3 regions of the Comamonas sp. CAH-2 genome follow, and region 3 is predicted to be linked to each of the others. Evidence: predicted binding sites of a transcription regulator. Region 3 holds the regulator's gene; each other region holds the start of a gene.
The links. The regulator sigma-54, encoded in region 3, starts transcription at its own class of promoters, with help from an activator protein. The targets are predictions, from matches to a motif close to TGGCANGNAANCTGCTTT.
Positions count from the first base shown of each region.

Region 1: the regulator sigma-54 is predicted to act here: its motif matches at 2,878-2,895, upstream of glnA (type I glutamate--ammonia ligase).
Region 2: the regulator sigma-54 is predicted to act here: its motif matches at 3,827-3,844, upstream of nirB (nitrite reductase large subunit NirB).

Region 1 covers NZ_VSWF01000028.1:8,580-15,849, reverse strand. The annotation lists gene FYM52_RS14020 (adenylosuccinate synthase) at 1-1,038, shown strand, start outside; gene FYM52_RS14015 (phosphoribosyltransferase) at 1,093-1,617, shown strand; gene FYM52_RS14010 (EI24 domain-containing protein) at 1,848-2,669, shown strand; gene glnA (type I glutamate--ammonia ligase) at 2,940-4,355, shown strand; gene FYM52_RS14000 (hypothetical protein) at 4,575-5,087, shown strand; gene glnL (nitrogen regulation protein NR(II)) at 5,116-6,189, shown strand; gene ntrC (nitrogen regulation protein NR(I)) at 6,234-7,270, shown strand, end outside.
Region 2 covers NZ_VSWF01000021.1:48,088-55,357, reverse strand. The annotation lists gene FYM52_RS12475 (nitrate reductase) at 1-672, opposite strand, end outside; gene nirD (nitrite reductase small subunit NirD) at 736-1,122, opposite strand; gene nirB (nitrite reductase large subunit NirB) at 1,187-3,679, opposite strand; gene FYM52_RS12460 (CBS domain-containing protein) at 4,114-4,554, shown strand; gene FYM52_RS12455 (ABC transporter ATP-binding protein) at 4,765-5,577, opposite strand; gene ntrB (nitrate ABC transporter permease) at 5,574-6,521, opposite strand; gene FYM52_RS12445 (CmpA/NrtA family ABC transporter substrate-binding protein) at 6,548-7,270, opposite strand, start outside.
Region 3 covers NZ_VSWF01000025.1:18,759-26,028, reverse strand. The annotation lists gene FYM52_RS13345 (class I SAM-dependent RNA methyltransferase) at 1-429, opposite strand, end outside; gene FYM52_RS13340 (methyl-accepting chemotaxis protein) at 582-2,408, shown strand; gene FYM52_RS13335 (RNA polymerase factor sigma-54) at 2,590-4,170, opposite strand; gene lptB (LPS export ABC transporter ATP-binding protein) at 4,221-4,991, opposite strand; gene lptA (lipopolysaccharide transport periplasmic protein LptA) at 4,991-5,629, opposite strand; gene FYM52_RS13320 (thiol:disulfide interchange protein DsbA/DsbL) at 5,731-6,378, opposite strand; gene FYM52_RS13315 (SPOR domain-containing protein) at 6,434-7,084, opposite strand; gene argS (arginine--tRNA ligase) at 7,115-7,270, opposite strand, start outside.

The DNA of each region.
Region 1 (7,270 bases), on a different contig from region 3:
TTCCACCAGGCCCTGGACGTGGCGCGTGAAGCCGCCCGCGAGCAAGGTGGCACGCAGAAGATCGGTACCACCGGCAAGGGCATTGGCCCCGCGTACGAAGACAAGATCGCCCGCCGTGCCCTGCGCGTGCAGGACCTGAAGCACCCCGAGCGCTTCGCCACCAAGCTGCGCGAGTTGCTGAACTTGCACAACCACATTCTGGTGAACGTTCTGGGCTCCAAGCAGTTCGATTTCGGTCCCCACCTGGCCCCCTACATGAAGGACGGCGAAGTGCAGTTCGACGCGGTGTACACCGAAGCGATGCGCCATGCCGAGCTGCTCAAGTCCATGATCGCCGACGTGTCGCGCGAGCTGAACGACGCCCATGCCGCCGGTGCCAACCTGCTGTTTGAAGGCGCGCAAGGCACGCTGCTGGACGTGGACCACGGCACCTACCCATACGTCACCTCGTCGAACTGCGTGGCCGGCAATGCCGCCGCCGGTGCGGGCGTGGGCCCCGGCATGCTGCACTACATCCTGGGCATCACCAAGGCCTACTGCACCCGCGTGGGTGGCGGTCCTTTCCCCACCGAGCTGGAGTGGGAAAAGGAAGGCACACCGGGCTACGTCATGTCCACCGTGGGCGCCGAAAAGGGCGTGACCACCGGCCGTTCGCGCCGCTGTGGTTGGTTCGATGCCGCGCTGCTCAAGCGCTCGGCCCAGATCAACGGCCTGTCCGGTCTGTGCATCACCAAGCTGGACGTGCTGGACGGCATCGAAGAGCTGCAACTGTGCGTGGGCTATGAGCTGGACGGCGAGAAGATCGACATTCTGCCCATGGGCGCGGACGACATCGAGCGCTGCAAGCCCATCTACGAATCTATTCCCGGCTGGACCGATTCCACCGTGGGTGTGACCGACTATGACAAGCTGCCTGTGAATGCGCGCCGTTACCTGGACCGCATCGCCGAAGTGACCGGTGTGCCGATCGCCATGGTCTCCACCAGTCCCGACCGCGACCACACCATCCTGATGCAAAACCCCTACAGCGCGGGCTGAAGCGGCGTTGCCTCTATAAACACGCTCCTCGCGAAATTACACAGGAACACGACCATGTTGACTGAAGACGGCAAGCACCTGTACGTCAGCTACGACGAATACCACGGCCTGATCGAAAAGCTGGCCCTCAAGATCCACCAGTCCGGCTGGGAATTCGACACCATCCTGTGCCTGGCCCGTGGTGGCCTGCGCCCCGGTGACATCCTGAGCCGCATCTTCGACAAGCCCCTGGCCATCATGTCGACCAGCTCGTACCGCGCCGAAGCCGGCACCGTGCAGGGCCATCTGGACATCGGCCGCTTCATCGCCACCCCCAAGGGTGAGATCGCCGGCCGCGTGCTGCTGGTTGACGACCTGGCCGATTCGGGCGTGACGCTGAATGCCGTGGTGAAGATGCTCAAGGAAAACTACCAGCCCATCACCGAGCTGCGTACCGCCGTGATCTGGACCAAGGGTGTGTCGACCTTCCGCGCTGACTACTCTGTGGAAGACCTGCCCACCAACCCCTGGATCCACCAACCCTTCGAAGGCTACGACAACCTGTCGCCCGAGAAGCTGATGGACAAGTGGAAGCTGTAAGCCAGCGTGCATGTCGACACAAGGAGCCCCCGGGGCTCCTTTTTTTATTTTCAAAATCTATAAATAAGAGCAGTCGGCGCGCGTCATTCAACGCTTTCAATCCAAAAAGTATCTGCAACCCAGTTTTGATCAGCGCCAGCAGCTCTGCTTTTTGATGTGCTTGGGGTGTGCAGGGGCCAGCGTGCCACTGGCCTTGTGCCGGGCAGGTCGGCGCCGCTATGCTTGGCAGCATGCACATGATCTTGGATGCGCTGTGGCGCGCGGTGACCGATTGCCTGCGGGGCCGGGTGATTGCCTGGTCTTTGTTTCCCCTGCTGCTGGTGGCCGGCATGGCGGCGCTGGTCGGGGTGTTCTGGTGGGACGCTGCCGCGGCCAGCGTGCAGGCCTGGCTGGAATGGTTGTGGGGCTGGATGGGGCAGGGCACAGCATCGGCCAGCGCCGTGGCGGCGGCGGTCTTGCTGGTGCTGGTGATCAGCCCGGTGATGGTGATGGTGGCCTTGGCCATCGTGGCCGTGGTGATGACCCCGCAGATGGTGGCACTGGTGGCCGAACGCCGCTTTCCGCAACTGCAGCGCAAGCAGGGTGCGGGCTGGGTGGGCAGCGCACTGTGGGCCCTGGGATCGACGGCCATGGCCTTGCTGGCCCTGGTGCTGTCCATGCCGCTGTGGCTGGTGCCACCGCTGGTGCTGGTGCTGCCGCCGCTGATCTGGGGCTGGTTGACCTACCGCGTCATGGCCTTTGATGCCCTGGCCGAGCACGCCAGCCCGGCTGAGCGCCAGACCGTCCTGGCCACCCACCGCTACCGCTTGCTGCTGATGGGTGTGGTCTGTGGCTACCTGGGCGCTGCGCCCAGCCTGGTGTGGGCGTCGGGGGTGGTGTTCGCCGCGGCGTTCTGGGTGCTGATTCCGGTGGCCGTGTGGATTTATGCGCTGGTGCTGGCGTTTTCCTCGCTCTGGTTTGCGCACTATGGCCTGGTCGCCCTGGACAGTCTGCGGGAGCATGCCGCGCCGGATGCCGGGCAGGCGGCACCACCGGCAGGCACGCGGCCGTGAAAACCGTTGTGTGTTTTTTGCCACTTGGTGCAGGGCGTGCCGCATATTGGTGATTGCACCAATGTGGTGCACATCCAGGAACTAAAATAGTGCATGGAAAGCAAGTCCGGAATGGCTTGTTGAATTTGCACCAAAGTGGTGAATTGCAAAAGGCTGTGAAAACATGGACTTCACAGCCTTTCCGCTTGTGGATGGGTGTCGGGCGAGCTGGCACACAAACTGCTTTGCTAACTGCGTACTTTCTATGAAGCGCTTTTCCAGGAGAACCTGATGGCTAAGACCGTTGCAGATGTGATGAACCTAGTGAAGGAAAACGAGGTCAAGTTTGTTGACCTGCGCTTCACTGATACCCGTGGCAAAGAACAGCACGTGACCGTGCCTGTGTCGCACTTTGATGATGACAAGTTCACTTCGGGCCACGCCTTTGACGGTTCGTCGGTTGCTGGTTGGAAGGGGATTGAAGCGTCGGACATGCTGCTCATGCCCGATCCCAACACCGCCAACATCGATCCTTTCTTCGAAGAAACCACGCTGATCCTGCAGTGCGATGTGATCGAACCCGGTGACGGCAAGGCCTACGACCGCGATCCCCGTTCCGTGGCCAAGCGCGCTGAAGCCTACCTGAAGGCTTCCGGCCTGGGCGACACCGCCTACTTCGGTCCCGAACCCGAATTCTTCATCTTCGACGGCGTGCGCTGGGGCACCGAACCCCACAACCCCTTCTTCGAAATCGAAGAGTACGAAGCCCCCTGGAACACCGGCACCAAGTTTGAAGGCGGCAACCGTGGCCACCGTCCCCGCGTCAAGGGTGGCTACTTCCCCGTGCCTCCCGTCGACAGCACCCAGGACATGCGTGCCGAGATGTCCCTGATCCTGGAATCCCTGGGCATCCCCGTCGAAGTGTTCCACCACGAAGTGGCTGGCGCTGGCCAGAATGAACTGGGCACCCGCTTCTCCACCCTGGTGGAGCGTGCCGACTGGACCCAGCTGCAGAAGTACGTGATCTGGAACGTGGCCAACACCTACGGCAAGACCGCGACCTTCATGCCCAAGCCCTACAGCGGTGACAACGGTTCCGGTATGCACGTGCACCAGTCTGTGTGGAAGGACGGCAAGAACCTGTTCGCCGGCGACGGCTATGCCGGTCTGTCCGACTTCGCGCTGTACTACATCGGCGGCATCATCAAGCACGCCCGTGCCCTGAACGCCATCACCAACCCCGGTACCAACTCGTACAAGCGCCTGGTGCCTGGCTTCGAAGCCCCTGTGAAGCTTGCCTACTCGGCCAAGAACCGCTCGGCCTCGATCCGCATTCCTTACGTGGCCAACCCCAAGGGCCGCCGCGTGGAAGCGCGCTTCCCCGATCCACTGATGAACCCCTACCTGGGCTTCGCAGCGCTGCTGATGGCCGGTCTGGACGGCGTGGAAAACAAGATCCACCCCGGCGAAGCCGCCACCAAGGACCTGTACCACCTGCCTCCCGAGGAAGACAAGCTGGTGCCGACCGTGTGCCACAGCCTGGACCAGGCGCTGGAAGCCCTGGACGCGGACCGCGCCTTCCTGACCAAGGGTGGTGTGTTCTCCGACAGCATGATCGACGCCTACATCGAACTGAAGATGGGCGAAGTGACCCGCTTCCGCCAGGCCGTGCACCCCGTCGAGTACGACATGTACTACTCGCTGTAATTCCGGCGCCAGGGGCTGGGCATGCATGCGTGGCCCCTGTGCTGGAACGACACAAAAAGGCAGCCGAGAGGCTGCCTTTTTTGTCGGCGGCAGCGGGTGGCCCAGGTCGGACAATCCGGGACAGTGCAGGTCGGGCATTGCACAATGCCATACAGACACGCCATGCATGCTGGTTCTGCGGCACGGCGCCTGGATTTGAACGTTGGAGGTGTGAACACTATGAAGCAACTGATCGGAGCAACCGCCTGCTGGCTGGCCTGTGCCGCCGTGCTGCCTGCGGCACAGGCCCAGGAGCGCATTTACCGTTGTGGCAATGAGTACACCAACAGCGCCGCCATCGCCAAGCAGCGCAACTGCCAGGTGGTGGAAGGCGGGCATGTGACCGTGGTGCACACCCGCCCCGCGTCTGCCCCCACCGCCGGGACTGGTGAGGGCAAGGCCTCTACGCCTGCACCGGCGGGCGCCCGTGCAGTGCAGGTCGATCCCAGCCAGCAAAAAGCCCGTGACAGCGATGCCCGGGCCATCCTGCAGGCCGAGCTGGTCAAGGCCCAGGAGAAATTGAAGGCACTCAAGGCTGAATACAACGACGGCTACCCGACCAAGTCGGCGCTGGAGTTGCGCAATTCGCAGGTCTACAACGAGCGCCTGGAGAGCTTGAAGGCCAGCATTGCCCGCCAGGAGAGCGACATTGCCGGCATCCAGCGAGAGCTGGCACGCCACTCTGGTGGCTGATTGTTTTTGAAAGTTGAGTGGTCTGTCCATGTCGCTTGCAGTTCCCCGTGATGTGCAGCGTTTTGCTGCGTTGGATTTGCTGTCTACCTTGGCGGTGGTGGTTGACCAGCAGGGCGCCGTGGTGTTTGCCAACGCCGCCCTGGAAAGCGCGATGGGCATGTCGCGGCGCATGCTCGAAGGGGTGGAGTTCGCCCAGTACCTGGCCTCGCCCTCGCTGCTGCGCACGGGCCTGCAATCCTCGGATGGGCACGGCTATGCGGCGATGAGCTTCGACACCGGCCTGCAGCGCACGGTGCAAGAGCCGCTGTTCGTGCATGTCACGCTGACACCGATTGAGCACACGGACTTGAGCCTGGTGGAGCTGTGGGTGCTGGAGCAGCAGGCCCGCCAGGACCGCGAGGAGCGCCTGGTCGAGCAGGCCCAGGCGAACAAGGAGCTGGTGCGCAATCTGGCGCACGAGATCAAGAACCCGCTGGGCGGCATTCGCGGTGCGGCCCAGTTGCTGGAGATGGAGCTGGACAGCCGTGAGCTCAAGGAATACACCCAGGTCATCATCCATGAGGCCGATCGCCTGCAAAGCCTGGTCGATCGCTTGCTGGCCCCGCACCGTCACCCGCACCAGCTGGCCGACCTGAACATCCATGAGGTGTGCGAGCGGGTGCGCTCCCTGGTCCTGCTGGAGTACCCCCAGGGCCTGAAAGTGCGCCGGGATTACGACATTTCCATCCCGGAGTTCAAGGGGGATCGCGCGCAGCTGATCCAGGCGCTGCTGAACATCGTGCAAAACGCCGCACAGGTGCTCTCCGACAAGATTGCCAGTGGCGAGGCCGAAATCGTGTTGCGCACCCGGGTGGCTCGCCAGGTGACGATTGGTCGCCAGCGCCACAGGTTGGCATTGGAATTGCATGTGATTGACAACGGACCCGGCGTACCGGACCACATCAAGGAGCGGATTTTTTATCCGCTGGTGACGGGGCGGGATGGCGGTTCCGGCTTGGGGCTGCCGTTGGCGCAGACATTCGTGCAGCGCCACCACGGCCTCATCGAGTGCGAAAGCATGGCGGGGCGCACGGATTTTCGGATCCTGATCCCGCTGCCGTGAGACCGGGTCTTTCAAGAACAAACAACGGAAGGTAAACACAGCATATGAAGCCGATCTGGATAGTAGATGACGACCCCTCGATCCGCTTCGTCTTAGAAAAGGCGTTGGCTCGCGAAAACCTGGACACCCGCAGCTTCAGTAACCCTCGCGAAGTGCTGGCCGCCTTGGCCGATCTGCCGGAAGGCGATCCTGCACACCAGGGCCCGCGTGTCCTGGTCAGCGATATCCGCATGCCTGGCGGCTCGGGCTTGCAACTGCTGGAGCAGGTGCATGCGCAGCAGCCGGAGTTGCCGGTCATCATCATGACCGCCTACTCGGACCTGGACAGTGCGGTGTCGGCCTTCCAGCGCGGCGCGTTCGAGTACCTGCCCAAGCCTTTCGATCTACCCAAGGCGGTGGAGTTGATTCGCCGCGCGGTGGAGGAAAGCGAGCGCGAGCAGGTTGCCGAGGAGCGTCAGACGGCCATGCCCGAAATGCTGGGCCAGGCGCCAGCGATGCAGGATGTATTCCGGGCGATCGGCCGCCTCAGCCAGAGTGCTGTCACCGTGCTGATCACCGGCGAATCCGGTTCGGGCAAGGAGCTGGTGGCCCGAGCCTTGCACAAGCACTCGCCGGTCGCAAACGGCCCTTTCGTGGCCATCAACACCGCCGCCATTCCCAAGGATTTGCTGGAGTCGGAGCTGTTCGGCCATGAGCGTGGCGCCTTCACCGGGGCGCAGACACAGCGCCGGGGGCGTTTCGAGCAGGCGGAGGGCGGGACCTTGTTCCTGGACGAAATCGGGGACATGCCCTTCGATCTGCAGACCCGGCTGTTGCGCGTGCTGTCTGACGGCCAGTTTTACCGGGTTGGTGGTCATACGGCGGTCAAAAGCAATGTCCGCGTGATTGCTGCCACCCACCAGAACCTGGAGCAGCGGGTCAAGGATGGGGTGTTCCGTGAAGACTTGTTCCACCGCCTGAATGTGATCCGGCTGCGTCTGCCCTCGCTGCGCGAGCGTTCCGAGGACGTGCCCATGCTGGCCAAGCATTTCTTGCAGCGCAGCGCCAAGCAGCTGGGGGTGGAGCCCAAGCGCATTTCGGA
Region 2 (7,270 bases), on a different contig from region 3:
GCTGCCGGGCTGCAGGGGCAGGAACAGGTCGGCGATCTCGGCGGTCTCGGTGCGGCGCGGGTCGGCGACGATGATCTTGAGCGCCGGATTGGCGGCCTTGGCGTCCTCGATGCGCCGAAACAGCACGGGGTGGGCCCAGGCCGTGTTGCTGCCGGTGATGAACAGGCAACCCGCGTGCTGCAGGTCGTCGTAGCAGGCCGGGGGCGCGTCGGCCCCCAGCGTGGCCTTGTAGCCGGCGACGGCGCTGCTCATGCACAGGCGCGAGTTGGTGTCCAGGTTGTTGGTGCCGAGCAGGCCCTTGGTCAGCTTGTTGAAGACGTAGTAGTCCTCGGTCAGCAACTGGCCGCTGGCGTAGATGGCCACGGCATCCGGGCCGTGCTGCTGCACGGTATCAGCGATGCGGGTGGCGGCGAGATGAAGCGCCGCATCCCAGGCCAGGGGCTGGGGCGTGGCACCGCGCTGGGCGCGCTGCAGCGGCTGCAGCAAGCGGGTCTGCGGGGCCAGCGCAGCAGCGGCGGTCAGGTGCAGGCTGTTGCCCTTGCTGCACAGGCGACCGAAGTTGGCGGGGTGGTCCGGGTCGCCGCGCACGCCGGTGATCTGAGCCCCCTCGGACTGGATGATCACGCCGCAGCCGACGCCGCAGTACGGGCAGGTGGAACGGGTTTCGGTCATGGCGAGAATTTCCAGTGTTTGAGGGCTTTGGCGCAGGCGGGGCGGGCGCAGGCAGCTATGGTTTCAGGCAGCGGGTGCGCAGCGGCGCGCCGGCCCGGCGATGGGGCGTGCCAGGTCGGTGGCCTTGGTGGCCAGCTCGGCCGCATCCAGGTAGACCATGCCGTCCTGCACCTGCACGGCAAAGCCGGGGGTGCAGCCTTCGTCGGGCGCGGCGGCCTGGCCGTCGCACAGGCCGATGGTCCAGTTGTGCATGGGGCAGGCCACGCTGCGGCCGAACACGATGCCCTGCGACAGCGGGCCGCCCTTGTGCGGGCAGCGGTCCAGCAGGGCGAAGACTTCGTTGTCCGCATTGCGGAACAGGGACACGTCCAGCCCCTGGGGGCGGGCGACGCGGCGGGCGCCGAGGACCGGGATGTCGTCGACGGCGCAGATGGCTTGCCAGGTGGTCATAGCTATTCCTTTGGGAGCTTTTGGCGCTCGTGGGTATTGGGCTGAATGGCGATTGGGTGCTGCATCACGCGGTGACTGCCTGGCCTGCGGGCAGGGCGGGAAGGATGGGAATCACGCGCTGGAACTGGCGCGCATCGACATGCGCCTTGTCCAGCTCGAACCAGGGGTCGGGCTCGCCATCCAGCGCAAACTGCAGCTGGGCCCACAGGGCCTGGCGGCCGGCCGCGTCGTCCAGGATGCGGCGCTTGACATAGTCCAGGCCCACGCGGTGCACGTAGTGCACGGTGCGCTCCAGGTACCAGCCTTCCAGGCGGTACAGCTGCATGAAGGCGCCCGTGTACTCCAGCACCTCCTCGGCGGTCTTGAGCTTGGTGAAGAAATGCGCCACCTCGGTCTTGATGCCGCCGTTGCCGGCGATGTGCATCTCCCAGCCGCTGTCCACGCCGATGATGCCCACGTCCTTGATGCCCGATTCCGCGCAGTTGCGCGGGCAGCCGCTGACGGCGAACTTCACCTTGTGCGGGGCGTACATGCGCCACATGGCGCGCTCCAGGTCCTTGCCCAGCTGGGTGCTGTCCTGGGTGCCCATGCGGCACCATTCGCTGCCCACACAGGTCTTCACCGTGCGCAGCGCCTTGGCGTAGGCGTGGCCGCTGGGCATGCCGATGTCGTTCCACACGGCCTGCAGGTCTTCCTTCTTCACGCCCAGCAGGTCGATGCGCTGGCCGCCCGTGACCTTGACGGTGGGGATCTGGTACTTGTCCACCGCGTCGGCGATGCGGCGCAGCTCGCTGGCCGTGGTCTCGCCGCCCCACATGCGCGGGATCACGCTGTAGGTGCCGTCTTTCTGGATGTTGGCGTGGCTGCGCTCGTTGATGGCGCGGCTTTGCGGGTCATCCTGGGCCTCCTTGGGCCAGGCGCTGACCAGGTAGTAATTCACGGCCGGGCGGCAGGTGGCGCAGCCATTGGGCGTGCGCCATTCCAGGTGGCGGAAGACCGCGTCCGTGGTCAGCAGGTGGTGCTGGGCGATGGCCTCGCGCACCGCCTGGTGGCCGTGGCTGGTGCAGCCGCACACGGCCTTGGTCTTGGGCGTGGCGGAGTAGTCGCCGCCGGCGGTGAACATGATGATCTGCTCCACCAGCCCGGTGCACGAGCCGCAGCTGGCGCTGGCCTTGGTGTGCTTGCGCACCTCGTCCAGCGTGAACAGGCCTTTTTCCTGGATGGCCTTGCAGATGGCGCCCTTGGTCACGCCGTTGCAGCCGCAGACCTCGTCGCTGTCGGCCATGGCCGAGGCCTTGCTGTGCCCTTCGTGGCCGGTGTCGCCGATGTTGGACTCGCCAAACATCAGCCGGTCGCGCAGGTCGGCGATGGAGCGGCCTTCGCGGAGCAGCTTGAAGTACCAGCTGCCGTCCACCGTGTCGCCATACAGGCAGGCGCCGACCAGCTTGTCGTTCTGAATCACCAGTTTCTTGTAGACGCCGCCGCCGGGGGCAGAGGGGTCGCGCAGCACGATTTCTTCGGTGTCCGCGCCGCCCTGGAAGTTGCCGGCCGAAAACAGGTCGATGCCGGTGACCTTGAGCTTGGTGGAGGTCAGCGAGCCCTGGTAGCGCCCGATGCCCCATTCGGCCAGGTGGTTGGCCAGCACCTTGCCCTGCTCGAACAGCGGGGCCACCAGGCCATAGGCCACGCCGCGGTGGGCGGCGCATTCGCCCACGGCGTAGATGCGCGGGTCGGTCACGGTCTGCAGCGTGTCGCTGACCACGATGCCGCGGTCCACATGCAGGTGCATGCGCTGCGCCAGCGCGGTGCTGGGGCGGATGCCCACGGCCATCACCACCAGGTCGGCCGGCACCTCGCTGCCATCCTTGAAGCGCACGGCGCGCACGCGGCCGCCCTCGCCCGCCAGCAGTTCCTGGGTCTGGGCCTGCATCAGAAACTGCATGCCGCGCTCGGCCAGCGACTGCTGCAGCATGCGGCCGGCCACATCGTCGAGCTGGCGCTCCATCAGCCATTCGTTGGCGTGCACCACCGTCACCTGCATGCCGCGCTTCATCAGGCCGTTGGCGGCCTCCAGCCCCAGCAGGCCGCCGCCGATGACCACGGCGTGGCGGTAGCGGCTGGCCGCGTCGATCATGGCCTGGGTGTCGGCAATGTCGCGGTAAGCCAGCACGCCCTGCAGGTCGTGCCCCGGAATCGGCAGGATGAAGGGGTTGGAGCCCGTGGCCAGCACCAGGCGGTCATAGGGTGCGCTGACCTGGCGGCCTTCGGCATCCACGCCGTGCACCAGCCGGCGCACGCGGTCGACCTCGGTCACCGTGACCCCGGCATGCAGGGTGATGCCGTGCTCCTGGTACCAGGCCCAGTCGTTGAGCACGATCTCGTCGAGCGTCTGCTCGCCCGCCAGCACGGGCGACAGCAGGATGCGGTTGTAGTTGGGATGGGGTTCGGCGCCGAAGACGGTGATCTCGTACAGATCGGGTGCGATCTTCAGCAGCTCTTCCAGGGCGCGCACACCGGCCATGCCGTTGCCCACCAGCACCAGTTGGGATTTTTTCATCGTGCCCCCAAGGCAGTTCGCCAAAACAAAAAGGCGTCCACACGCGGGGCGGGCCAAAGGCCTGCTGCGTGGGGACGCCGTCGTCCTGCGAGACTGGTGCACCGTTGCACGCGCCCCGCACGCGGCCTGCATCGGCCGCAGGCTAGCTATGCAAGCTGCGTGCCAGGATGACGGGCCCAGCGTTGCGTCTCCGGGGGCGTGGCGCAGGTGCTCTCCTCAGGGGGCACCTGGGCTGGTGGCCCGCACGCCGGGCTGCGCCGCGTTGGGGCAGGGCTGCACCATGCTGGGGGGCGCCGAGCGCCGGTGTGCTCAGCACGGCGCAGGGGCAAGCGCCGGTGGACGACAGGGACATGGGGATAAAGCCCGGTTGCATGGCGCCCCCGGATGGGCTGAAATGGTTTTTCACATCTGTGTTTTTTGCCCGGAGCTGTTCCATGACCACTGTTGCAGAGATCCTCAAGTCCAAGACCTCCAGCCTGGTGTTTGCCATCGCCCCGACGGCGACGGTCTATGAGGCCCTGCGCCTGATGGCCGAGCAGGGCATCGGCTCGCTGCTGGTGAAGAGCGGCGAGACCATCGTCGGCATCTTCACGGAGCGCGACTACGCGCGCAAGATTGCGCTGATGGGGCGGACGTCGGTACAGACGCGGGTGAGTGACGTGATGACCACCGCGGTGCTGTTCGTGCAGCCCAGCCAGACCAGCGAGGAGTGCATGCAGCTCATGACCAGCAAGCGCCTGCGCCACCTGCCCGTGGTGGACAACGGCCAGCTGGTGGGCCTGGTCTCCATCGGGGACCTGGTCAAGGACATCATTTCCGAGCAGAAATTCATCATCGAGCAGCTCGAGCACTACATCAACGGCGGTGGCCGCTAGGCCGGAAATCGCCCCCTGCGCGGCGGCGCCGCTTCCTTCTCTCGGATGGCTTTGCAATTCGGCAAGGCGGATGCCGCCAGCGTGGCGGTGTGGCCCTGGCGCGGCGGCCTTGCTCTGAGGCACGCCGGTATTGTGCGCACCGCGGCGCAAGGCGAAGAGGCAAAAAAGCCCCGACGGCGTGCCGTCAGGGCTTGATGGGCGGTGGCCGGGTCAGGCGGCCTTTTCGACGTGCCCCTGGCGCGTGTAGAGGAAATCGATCACGGCCTTGCGGCAGCGCTGGTACTCGCGGTCCTCGGCCAGGGCGACCCGCTGGCGCGGGCGCGCCAGTGGCACGTGCAGCACTTCGCCGATGGTGGCGGCCGGCCCGTTGGTCATCATCACGATCTTGTCGGACAGCAGCACGGCCTCATCCACGTCATGGGTCACCATGACCACCGTGCTGTGCGTGCGCGCCACGATCTCCAGCAACTCGTCCTGCAGCTTGGCGCGCGTCAGGGCGTCCAGCGCGCCGAAGGGCTCGTCCATCAGCAGCACCTGGGGTTCCATGGACAGGGCGCGGGCAATCCCCACACGCTGCTTCATGCCGCCCGAGATCTCGCCCGGGCGTTTCTGCGCGGCATGGCCCAGGCCGACCAGCTCCAGGGCCGCATCGGTGCGGGCCTTGAGCTGGGCCTTGTTCTCGCGGGCGCCAAACACGCGCTCCACCGCCAGGTGCACATTGCCCCAGCAGGTCAGCCAGGGCAGCAGCGAGTGGTTCTGGAAGACCACGGCGCGCTCGGGCCCCGGGCCCTTGATCTCCTTGTTGGCGCACAGCAGGGCGCCGGCCGTGGGCGTGGTCAGCCCGGCGATCAGGTTCAGCAGCGTGGACTTGCCGCAGCCGGAGTGGCCGATGAGGCTGACGAACTCGCCCTTGGCAATCTGCAGGTGGATGCCCTGCAACGCGGGAAACAGGCCCTTGGCGGTCTTGAAGGTCTGCTCCACGCCCTGGATCTCGAGGTACTTGGTGGACAGCGATGCGTTCATGATTTCACCTCTTCGAACGTGAAGGCCGAAGCCAGCTTGACCAGGGCCCACTCCAGCAGCAGGCCGACGATGCCGATCACGAAGATGGCAATGATGATGTTCTTGACGTTGAGGTTGTTCCACTCGTCCCACACCCAGAAGCCGATGCCCACGCCGCCGGTCAGCATCTCGGCCGCCACGATCACCAGCCAGGCCGTACCCACGGCCAGGCGCACGCCAGTCAGCAGGTAGGGCAGCACGGCCGGGAACAGGATGGTGGTGGCGATCTTCCACTCCGACAGGTTCAGCACCCGTGCCACGTTCATGTAGTCCTGGGGTACGCGCTGCACGCCGACGGCGGTGTTGATCACCATGGGCCAGATGGAGCAGATGAAAATGGTCCAGATGGCGGCCGGGTTGGCCCCCTTGAACACCAGCAGGCCGATGGGCAGCCAGGCCAGGGGCGAGACCGGGCGCAGCAGGCTGATCAGCGGGTTGACCATGCGCGACAGGAAGCTGAAGCGCCCGATCACAAAGCCCAGCGGAATGCCGACCAGCGCCGCCAGCCCAAAGCCCAGGGCCACGCGCTGCAGCGAAGCCAGCACATTCCAGCCCACGCCCTGGTCGTTGGGGCCGTTGCGGTAGAAGGGATCGCTGAAGACCTCGACGGCCTGGGCCCAGGTGGCCTGCGGCCCGGGGATGGACTGGCCGGTGCTGCTGGCCACCACGGACCACAGGCCGATCAGCAGCGCCAGGCCCAGGGCCGGCGGCAAGGCCCAGGCCAGCAGGGCCTCCAGCCGCCTGCGTGCACCGGGACGGACGGGTGCGGTGGCGGTGGGTGTCAAGGGTTTTTCGGCTTTGGACAAGGTACTGCCTGCGCTGGTAGCTATGGATTTTGGGGAGGTGTGCAGGGCGTCGCCGGGGGCAGAACGCTCACGCGGGGAGTGGAAGACGGCGCTGACCATGGGGGTTCTCCGTTAGCGTGGTGGCCTCAGGCCTTGATCTTGAAACTGTCGGCGTACTGGGCGGGGTTCTTGCCATCCCACACCACACCGTCCATGAGCTTGCTGCTGCGCATCGCGTCCTTGGGCACGGCCACCTTGAGCTGGCTGGCCGCCTGGGTGTACAGGTCGATGCGGTTGATCTGCTTGGCCACGGCCAGGTAGTCGGGGTGGCTCTTGAGCAGGCCCCAGCGCTTGTGCTGCGTCAGGAACCACATGCCATCGCTCAGGTAGGGGAAGTTCACCGCCCCGTCGTTGAAGAACTTCATGTGGTGGGGGTCGTCCCAGGTCTTGCCCAGGCCGTTCTGGTAACGCCCCAGGATGCGCTGGTTGATGGCGTCCACGCTGGTGTTGATGTAGGACTTCTGGGCCACGGTTTCGGCCATCTTCAGCTTGTTCTGCAGGCTGGCGTCGATCCAGCGGCCGGCCTCCAGGATGGCCATGATCACGGCGCGGCAGGTGTTGGGGTACTGGTTGGCAAAGTCCCCTGTGGCGCCCAGCACCTTCTCGGGGTGGTCCTTCCAGATGTCCTGCGTGGTGTTGGCGGTGATGCCGATGCCGTCCATGATGGCGCGGTGGTTCCAGGGTTCACCCACACAGAAGCCGTCCATGTTGCCCACGCGCATGTTGGCCACCATCTGTGGGGGCGGCACGGTGATCAGCTTGGCGCCCGACAGCGGGTTGATGCCGGCGGCCGCCAGCCAGTAGTGCAT
Region 3 (7,270 bases):
CACGTCGGGGTGGTGGGTTTCCACGCTGGGGCGCACGCCGTTGCGTTTGGCACGGAAGCGGTCGGCGATCGCGTCCTTGACGCGCAGCGCGGCGAAGTTCAGGCTGGTCAGCGGGCTGTGCTGGGCCGTGACCTCGATCTTGAAGGTTTCCTTGGGCGAGAACCAGATCTCCCAGGCCACCTCGCTGGCGGCACGGTACAGGTCGTTTTCGTTGCGGTATTCGGTGAACGACAGCTCCACCAGCACGCGCTGGGCCAGGCGGCTGTGGAGGTTCAGCAACAGGGCGTCGCGCCACATGGCGCGCACCAGCACACCGCCACGGCCAGTGAGCACATCCTCCGGGCCGACGCCAGTGATGGCGCGGACCTCATCGGCCAAAAAGCCCTCGACGCCGGCGGCGCAGGGCAGAAAAATTTGCAGGGCATTCATAAGTAGTGCTGCGGAGGATACGCGTTGCCGCCAGGAATTGCTTGACGCAATTTTTTACACCTGTAACTTTGCAGATCGCGCTTGATCCAGTTCAATTTCCGTCGAAATAGCAGCCAGAATCACTTTATTACATCTCCTTTCGGGAGTCCTCGATGTTCCAGAGTCTGCGCGCCCGCCTCATCGGCATTTGTGTTGCCATCACTGCGCTGTCCCTGTTGGCGCTGGCAGTGCCCACCTTTCTGCTGGTCCGCAGCAACACCCTGGAGAGCCTGGACCAGCGCATCCACCAGCTCACCCTGGTCTATGCCGGCGAGCTGACCGAATGGGTCAAGGAAAAGCAGCGCATCACCAGCTCCATCAAGGCCGCCGTGCCCCAGGCCGAGCCCGTGCCCGCGCTGCTGGCGGCCAAACAGGCCGGCGCCTTCGACGACACCTACTTTGTGTTTGCCGACAAGCGCCACGTCTTCAGCCACCCGATGCCCGAGAACTACGACGGCACGGCACGCCCCTGGTACCAGCAGGCGGTGCGTGAAGGCAAGGCGGCGCTGACGCCAGCCTACGTCGACGCCAGCACCAGCAAGCTGACCATCAGCTTTGTGGAGCCCGTGGTGACCAACGGGCAGACCGTGGCCGTTGTCGGCTCGGACATGCACCTGGACACGGTCTCCCGCAAGGTGACCAGCATCCAGCCCACCCCCAAGAGCTTCGCCTTCTTGCTGGACGGCCAGGGCAACATCCTGGCCCACGCCCAGGCGGACCTGGTGCTCAAGCCCATGAGCGCCCTCGCACCGGCCCTGACGCCAGCCCTGATCGAGCAGCTGACCAGCCAAGGCCAGAGCGCGAACGTCACCATCGGCGACGCCGAGCAGATGCTGTATGCCGCCAAGGTCGACGGCACGCCCTGGGTGCTGGCCATCGGCATCGACCGCGCCGAGGCCACCGCGCCGCTGCGCCACCTGCTGCAGGTGGCGGCGGCCATCACCGCGCTGTGCCTGGTGGCGGCCGTGGCCCTGGTGTCGGTGGCCGTCAGCCGCCAGCTGCGCCGCCTGGCCATGGTGCGCGATGCGCTGGAAGACATCGCCTCGGGCGAGGGGGACCTGACCGTGCGCCTGGACAACAGCGGCAAGGACGAACTGGCGCAGATCGCCACCGCCTTCAACCACTTCGTGAACAAGATCGCCGCCGTGCTGCTGCGCATCCGCACCGCCTCGGAATCCGTGCGCCTGGCCAGCCAGGAAATCGCCATGGGCAACCAGGACCTGTCCTCGCGCACCGAGCAGCAGGCCAGCTCGCTGGAGGAGACCGCCGCGGCCATGGAACAGCTCACCGCGACGGTGCAGCAGAACGCCGAGAACGCCCGCCAGGCCAACCAGCTGGCCAGCAGCGCCTCCTCCGTCGCCTCGCACGGCGGCAGCGTGGTCGGCCAGGTGGTGCAGACCATGGGCGGCATCGACGCCGCATCGCGCAAGATCGTCGACATCATCGGCGTGATCGACAGCATCGCCTTCCAGACCAACATCCTGGCGCTGAATGCGGCGGTGGAAGCCGCCCGTGCCGGCGAGCAGGGCCGCGGCTTTGCCGTGGTGGCCGGCGAGGTGCGCACCCTGGCCCAGCGCAGCGCCGCCGCGGCCAAGGAGATCAAGCAGCTGATCGACGACTCAGTCAACCAGGTCAACACCGGCAGCCGCCTGGTGCAGGAGGCCGGCGCCACCATGCAGGAAGTGGTGGACAGCGTGCGCCGCGTCACCGCCATCGTGGCGGAGATCAGCCACGCCAGCCAGGAGCAGAGCAACGGCATCGGCGAGATCAACGGCGCCGTCAGCCAGATGGACCAGGGCACGCAGCAGAACGCCGCCCTGGTGGAACAGGCCACCGCCGCCGCGCAGTCGCTGCAGCAGCAGGCGCACCAGCTGGCCGAGGTGGTCGGCGGCTTCAAGCTGGACCACGCGCCCGCCACGCAGGCCCTGGCCCTGCGCTGACGCACCGCCGGGCACGCGCTGCGCGTGCCCGCGGGGTTCTCAAAAAAGAGCGGCTCGCGCGCTTGCAAAAAAGGGTTCAGATGGTTTTCCATCTGAACCCTTTGTCTATGCAGCGCCAGCAGCTCTCTTTTTGGATAGTCGACCGCCGTGTCTGCATAGCCAGCCACCGACCCTAAGGCGTCTACAGCGCCTTGCGCAGGTTGGCCGGGGCGATCTTCAAGGCCTCGCGGTACTTGGCCACGGTGCGGCGCGCGCACTCGATGCCCTGCTCCTTGAGCATGTCCGCGATCTGGCTGTCGGACAGCGGTTTCTTCGGGCTCTCGGCCGCGACGAACTGCTTGATCAGCGCGCGCACCGCCGTGCTGGAGGCGTTGCCCCCGGTCTCCGTGCCCAGGCCCGAGCCGAAGAAGAACTTCAGCTCGTAGGTGCCGTGCGGCGTGGCCATGTACTTGGCCGTGGTCACGCGGCTGATGGTCGATTCGTGCAGGCCCAGTTCGTCGGCAATGTCGCGCAGCACCAGCGGGCGCATGGCCAGCTCGCCGTGCACGAAGAAGTTCTTCTGCCGGTCGACGATGGCCTTGGACACGCGCAGGATGGTGTCGAAGCGCTGTTGCACGTTCTTGATGAACCAGCGCGCCTCCTGCAGCCGCTGCTGCAGGCCGGCGTGCCCGTCGCTGCCCTTGTGGCTGCGCAGGGCGTTGGCGTAGACGTCGTGCACGCGCAGGCGCGGCATCACGTCCGGGTTCAGCTGCACGCTGAACTGCGCCAGGCCATCGCCCCCTTTGCGCGACGTTTTCTTGACGATCACGTCGGGCACGATGATGTGGCGCTCGACATCGGTGAAGCGCCGTCCCGGCTTGGGCTCCAGCCGGGCGATGACGCCCAGCGCGGCGCGCACCTTGGCCTCGGGCAGGCCGCAGGCCTGCATCAGCTTGCGCACATCGCGCCGCGCCAGCATTTCCAGCGGCTGGGCGCAGACCTGCAGCGCCACCTCCAGCATCTCGTCCTGCGGGTCCTCGCGGTGCAGGTGCAGCAGTTGCAGGCGCAGGCATTCGGCCAGGTCGCGGGCACCCACGCCCACGGGCTCCAGCGACTGCAGCAGGCGCAGGGCCACGGTGAAGCGGTGCACCAGCTCGTCGAGCTGCTCCAGGTCGTCGGTGCCGGCCAGGCCCTCGGCCAACTCCTGCAGCGGGTCCTCGAGGTAGCCGTCGTCGTTGAGGTTTTCGATCAGGAAGCGCAGCGCGTAGCGGTCGATCTCGGACAGGCGCAGCGACAGTGCCTGCTGGTGCAGGAAATCGGTCAGCGACTCGTGCGCGCCCGCCAGGTCCAGGGCCGTGGGGGCATCCTCGTCGTCGTTGCGGTTGCCGCGCGCCGGGGCGTCGCCGCCCCATTCGCTGTCGTCGTGCGCCATGTCGACGCTGCCGTCGCCCTCCCAGTCGCTGGGCACGTCGCTGTCGGGCGCCGAGGATTCCTGGTCTTTTTGGCCTTCAGCGCTGGCTGTGCCTGCGCTGTCTGCTATGGAATATGGTGTTTCGTCGGCCGAGGCGCCCTCGTGCTGGGCGGGCTCGTCCGCAGTCTGCAGGCCGAACTCCTCGCGCGGGGCGTCGTCCGAGGCCAGCTCCAGAAACGGGTTGTCGTCGAGCATCTGCTCGACTTCCTGGGACAACTCCAGGGTGGACAGCTGCAACAGCCGGATGGATTGCTGCAACTGCGGCGTGAGCGCCAGATGCTGTGAGACCCGCAGTGACAAACCTGGCTTCAACGCTGTACCCCCTCGAACTTTCTTGTGATTGCCGACGCTGCCGGGCCAGACTACATGCGGAAGTGCTCACCCAGGTAGACCCGGCGCACATCCGGGTTCTCGACGATCTCCTCGGGTGTGCCCTGGGCGAGTACTGTGCCATCGCTGATGATGAAGGCGTGGTCACAGATACCCAGTGTTTCGCGCACGTTGTGATCGGTAATCAGCACACCGATGCCGCGTTCCTTGAGGAAGCCGATGATGCGCTGGATCTCGATCACGGCGATCGGATCGATGCCGGCGAAGGGCTCGTCCAGCAGGATGAAGCGCGGGTTGGAGGCCAGGGCGCGCGCGATCTCCACGCGGCGGCGCTCGCCGCCGGACAGCGCCAGCGACGGCGACTTGCGCAGGTGCTCGACGCGCAGCTCCTGCAGCAGGCTGGTCAGCTGCTGCTCGATGGCAGCGGCACCCAGGGGCTGGCCGGCCGCATCCGTCTGCAGCTCCAGCACGGCGCGCACGTTGTCCTCGACGTTCAGCTTGCGAAAGATCGAGGCCTCCTGCGGCAGGTAGGACAGCCCCAGGCGCGAGCGCTGGTGGATGGGCATGTTGCCCACGGACTGGCCGTCGATCAGGATGTCGCCGCCATCGCAGCGCACCAGGCCCACGATCATGTAGAACGAGGTGGTCTTGCCCGCGCCGTTGGGGCCGAGCAGACCCACCACCTCGCCCTTTTGCACCGTCATGGACACGTCCTTGACCACCTTGCGGCTGCCATAGGTCTTGGCCAGGTGGCGCGCCTCCAGCTTGCTGGTGGCACGCGCGTCACGAAAATCTTCTGCCATCACTGTCCTTGGGAGTTCAGACCACCCGACGGCTGCAAGGGCTGGGCCGGTGCCGGCGCGGGGCTGCTGCCCGGCGTGGCCTTGGGCGCCAGGATGGCGCGCACGCGGCCGCCCGAGCCTGCGGGTGCCGACGAAGGCAGGTTGCTGCGCTTTTCGCCGTCGACCGTGAACACATCGGTCAGGTTGTTGTAGGTAATGACGCTGCCCATGATGTCGTCGCTGAGCTTGCCGCCGGTGTAGCGGCGCAACTGGCCGCGGCGGATCAGCTTCACATCGTCGGTGCGGCCGTTGTACTCGATGACCTCGGCCTCGCCCTCGACAAACTCTTCGGGGGCGCCGGGCGCCGTGTCGCGTTTCTGGCGGAAGAAGGCGCGCTTGCCGGCGTCGGCCTTGACCACGCCGTGCTGGTAGCCTTCGCCGTCCTGGCGCACGTCCAGCTGCGCGCCGCGCAGCACGATGGAGCCTTTGGTCATCACCACATTGCCGGTGAACACGCTGGTCTGCTTGAGCTCGTCGTGGCGCAAGGCATCGGCTTCGATGTTCATGGGCTTGTCGCGGTCGGCACGCTCGGCATGCGCCACGCCAGAAGCCCCCGCAAGGGCAGTCAACAACAGGCAGGTGAGGAGTTTGGGTGTCATGGGCAGGGCACGTTTCTTGCTGGACATTGTAGTCATCCTGCCTCCCAAGCCCACAAAAAAGCCCGCGCAAGGCGGGCTCGGGGATGGGGCAGCAGGCCGGGTCAGGCCTTGCGGCTTTGCTCCACCAGGTATTCGACCACACGCAGCACATTCGGCATGCTGCCGGCACGGGGGCCGTCGGTGTAGTAGCGGCCGGCCACGCCCATGGAGGGCACGCCTTCCACGTCATACGCCTGCTGCACCTGGGTGGCCTTGCGCACCTGGCTGGCGACGTTGAAGGAGTTGTAGATCTCCTTGAACTTGTTCACGTCCACGCCCTGCTTGGCGACCCAGTTGAAGATGTCCTCGTCCTTGGCCAGCTTGTTGCGCTCCACATGGATGGCGTGGAACACCTTGACGTGCATGGCGTCGAAGTTGTCCATCGCCTGCAGCGCGAAATACAGCTTTTGCTGGGGCACGAAGCTGGCGTTGAAGGCCACGGGCACGCGGCGCACGGACACGTTGGCCGGGGCCTTCTGCTTCCACGCGGCAAAGGTGGGCTCGAACGCGTTGCAGTGGGGGCAGCTGTACCAGAAGAACTCCACCACCTCGATCTGGCCAGCGGCCGCTTCCGTGGGGGCGGGGGTCGACAGGCGCAGGTATTCCTTGCCTTCCTTGGGGGCGGCAGCCTGTGCCCAAGCCGTGTTGGCACCGAAGGCCATGGAGGTCGCAGCGGTGGCTGCGGCCAAAGAGAACTGGCGGCGTTGCATCAAAAGGACTCCTTCTTGAGATATGGGCATTGAGAGGGGGAAAGCCTCAGAAAGTTCACTGCTGCACGCGCACCAGGGCGGCGTCCACGCCCGCACCGTCCAGCTTCTGCTTCAGCTGCTCGGCATCGCCGCGTTTGTCGAAGGGCCCCACGCGCACGCGGAACACGGGCCGGCCGTTCTGCTCGCGCTCGCTGATGCGGGCCTCCCAGCCCAGCATCGCCAGCTTGGCGCGCTGGGCGTCGGCATCGGCCTGGGTGCGGAAAGCACCCGCCTGCACGAAGTAGCTGAACCCGTCGGAGCCACCCGCACTGGCGGTCGCGGCCTTCGCGGCCGCGGCCGCCTTGGCATCGGCGGCCTTGAGCTGGGCCTTGGCCAGGTCCCCCAGCGGGTCCGCGGCGACCGCGGGCGGCTGCGTGGTCGGGCTGGCCGCCGGCGGCGTGGCCGTCGCGGTCGCTGGGGCGGCCGGGGCCTCCGGGGTGGCCGCCGGCGCCGGACGGGCCGGGGTGCTGCCATACAGCGGCGAGTTGGGGTCCCAGTTGCGGTTGCGTTCGCTCTCGGCGGCCGGGGTGTTGCGCGACTCGCCCTTGTTCAGGAAGGGCACGGGGACCTTGGTGACATACACCGCCACCCCCAACGCGACCCCCAGACCCACGATCAACCCAAGGATGAAGCCGAGGATCGTGCCCCCGCGCTGCTGCTTGTCCATAAAACCGCCTGTCACTTTCTGTTGCGTCACTTACATGCGCTCGGGGGCATCCACCCCCAGCACCGCCAGACCATTGTGCAGCACCTGGGCCGTGGCGGCGACCAGGGCCAGACGCGCCAGCTTCACGGCCTCGTCGTCCACCAAAATACGCTCGGCGTCGTAGTAGCTGTGGTAGGCGGAAGCTAG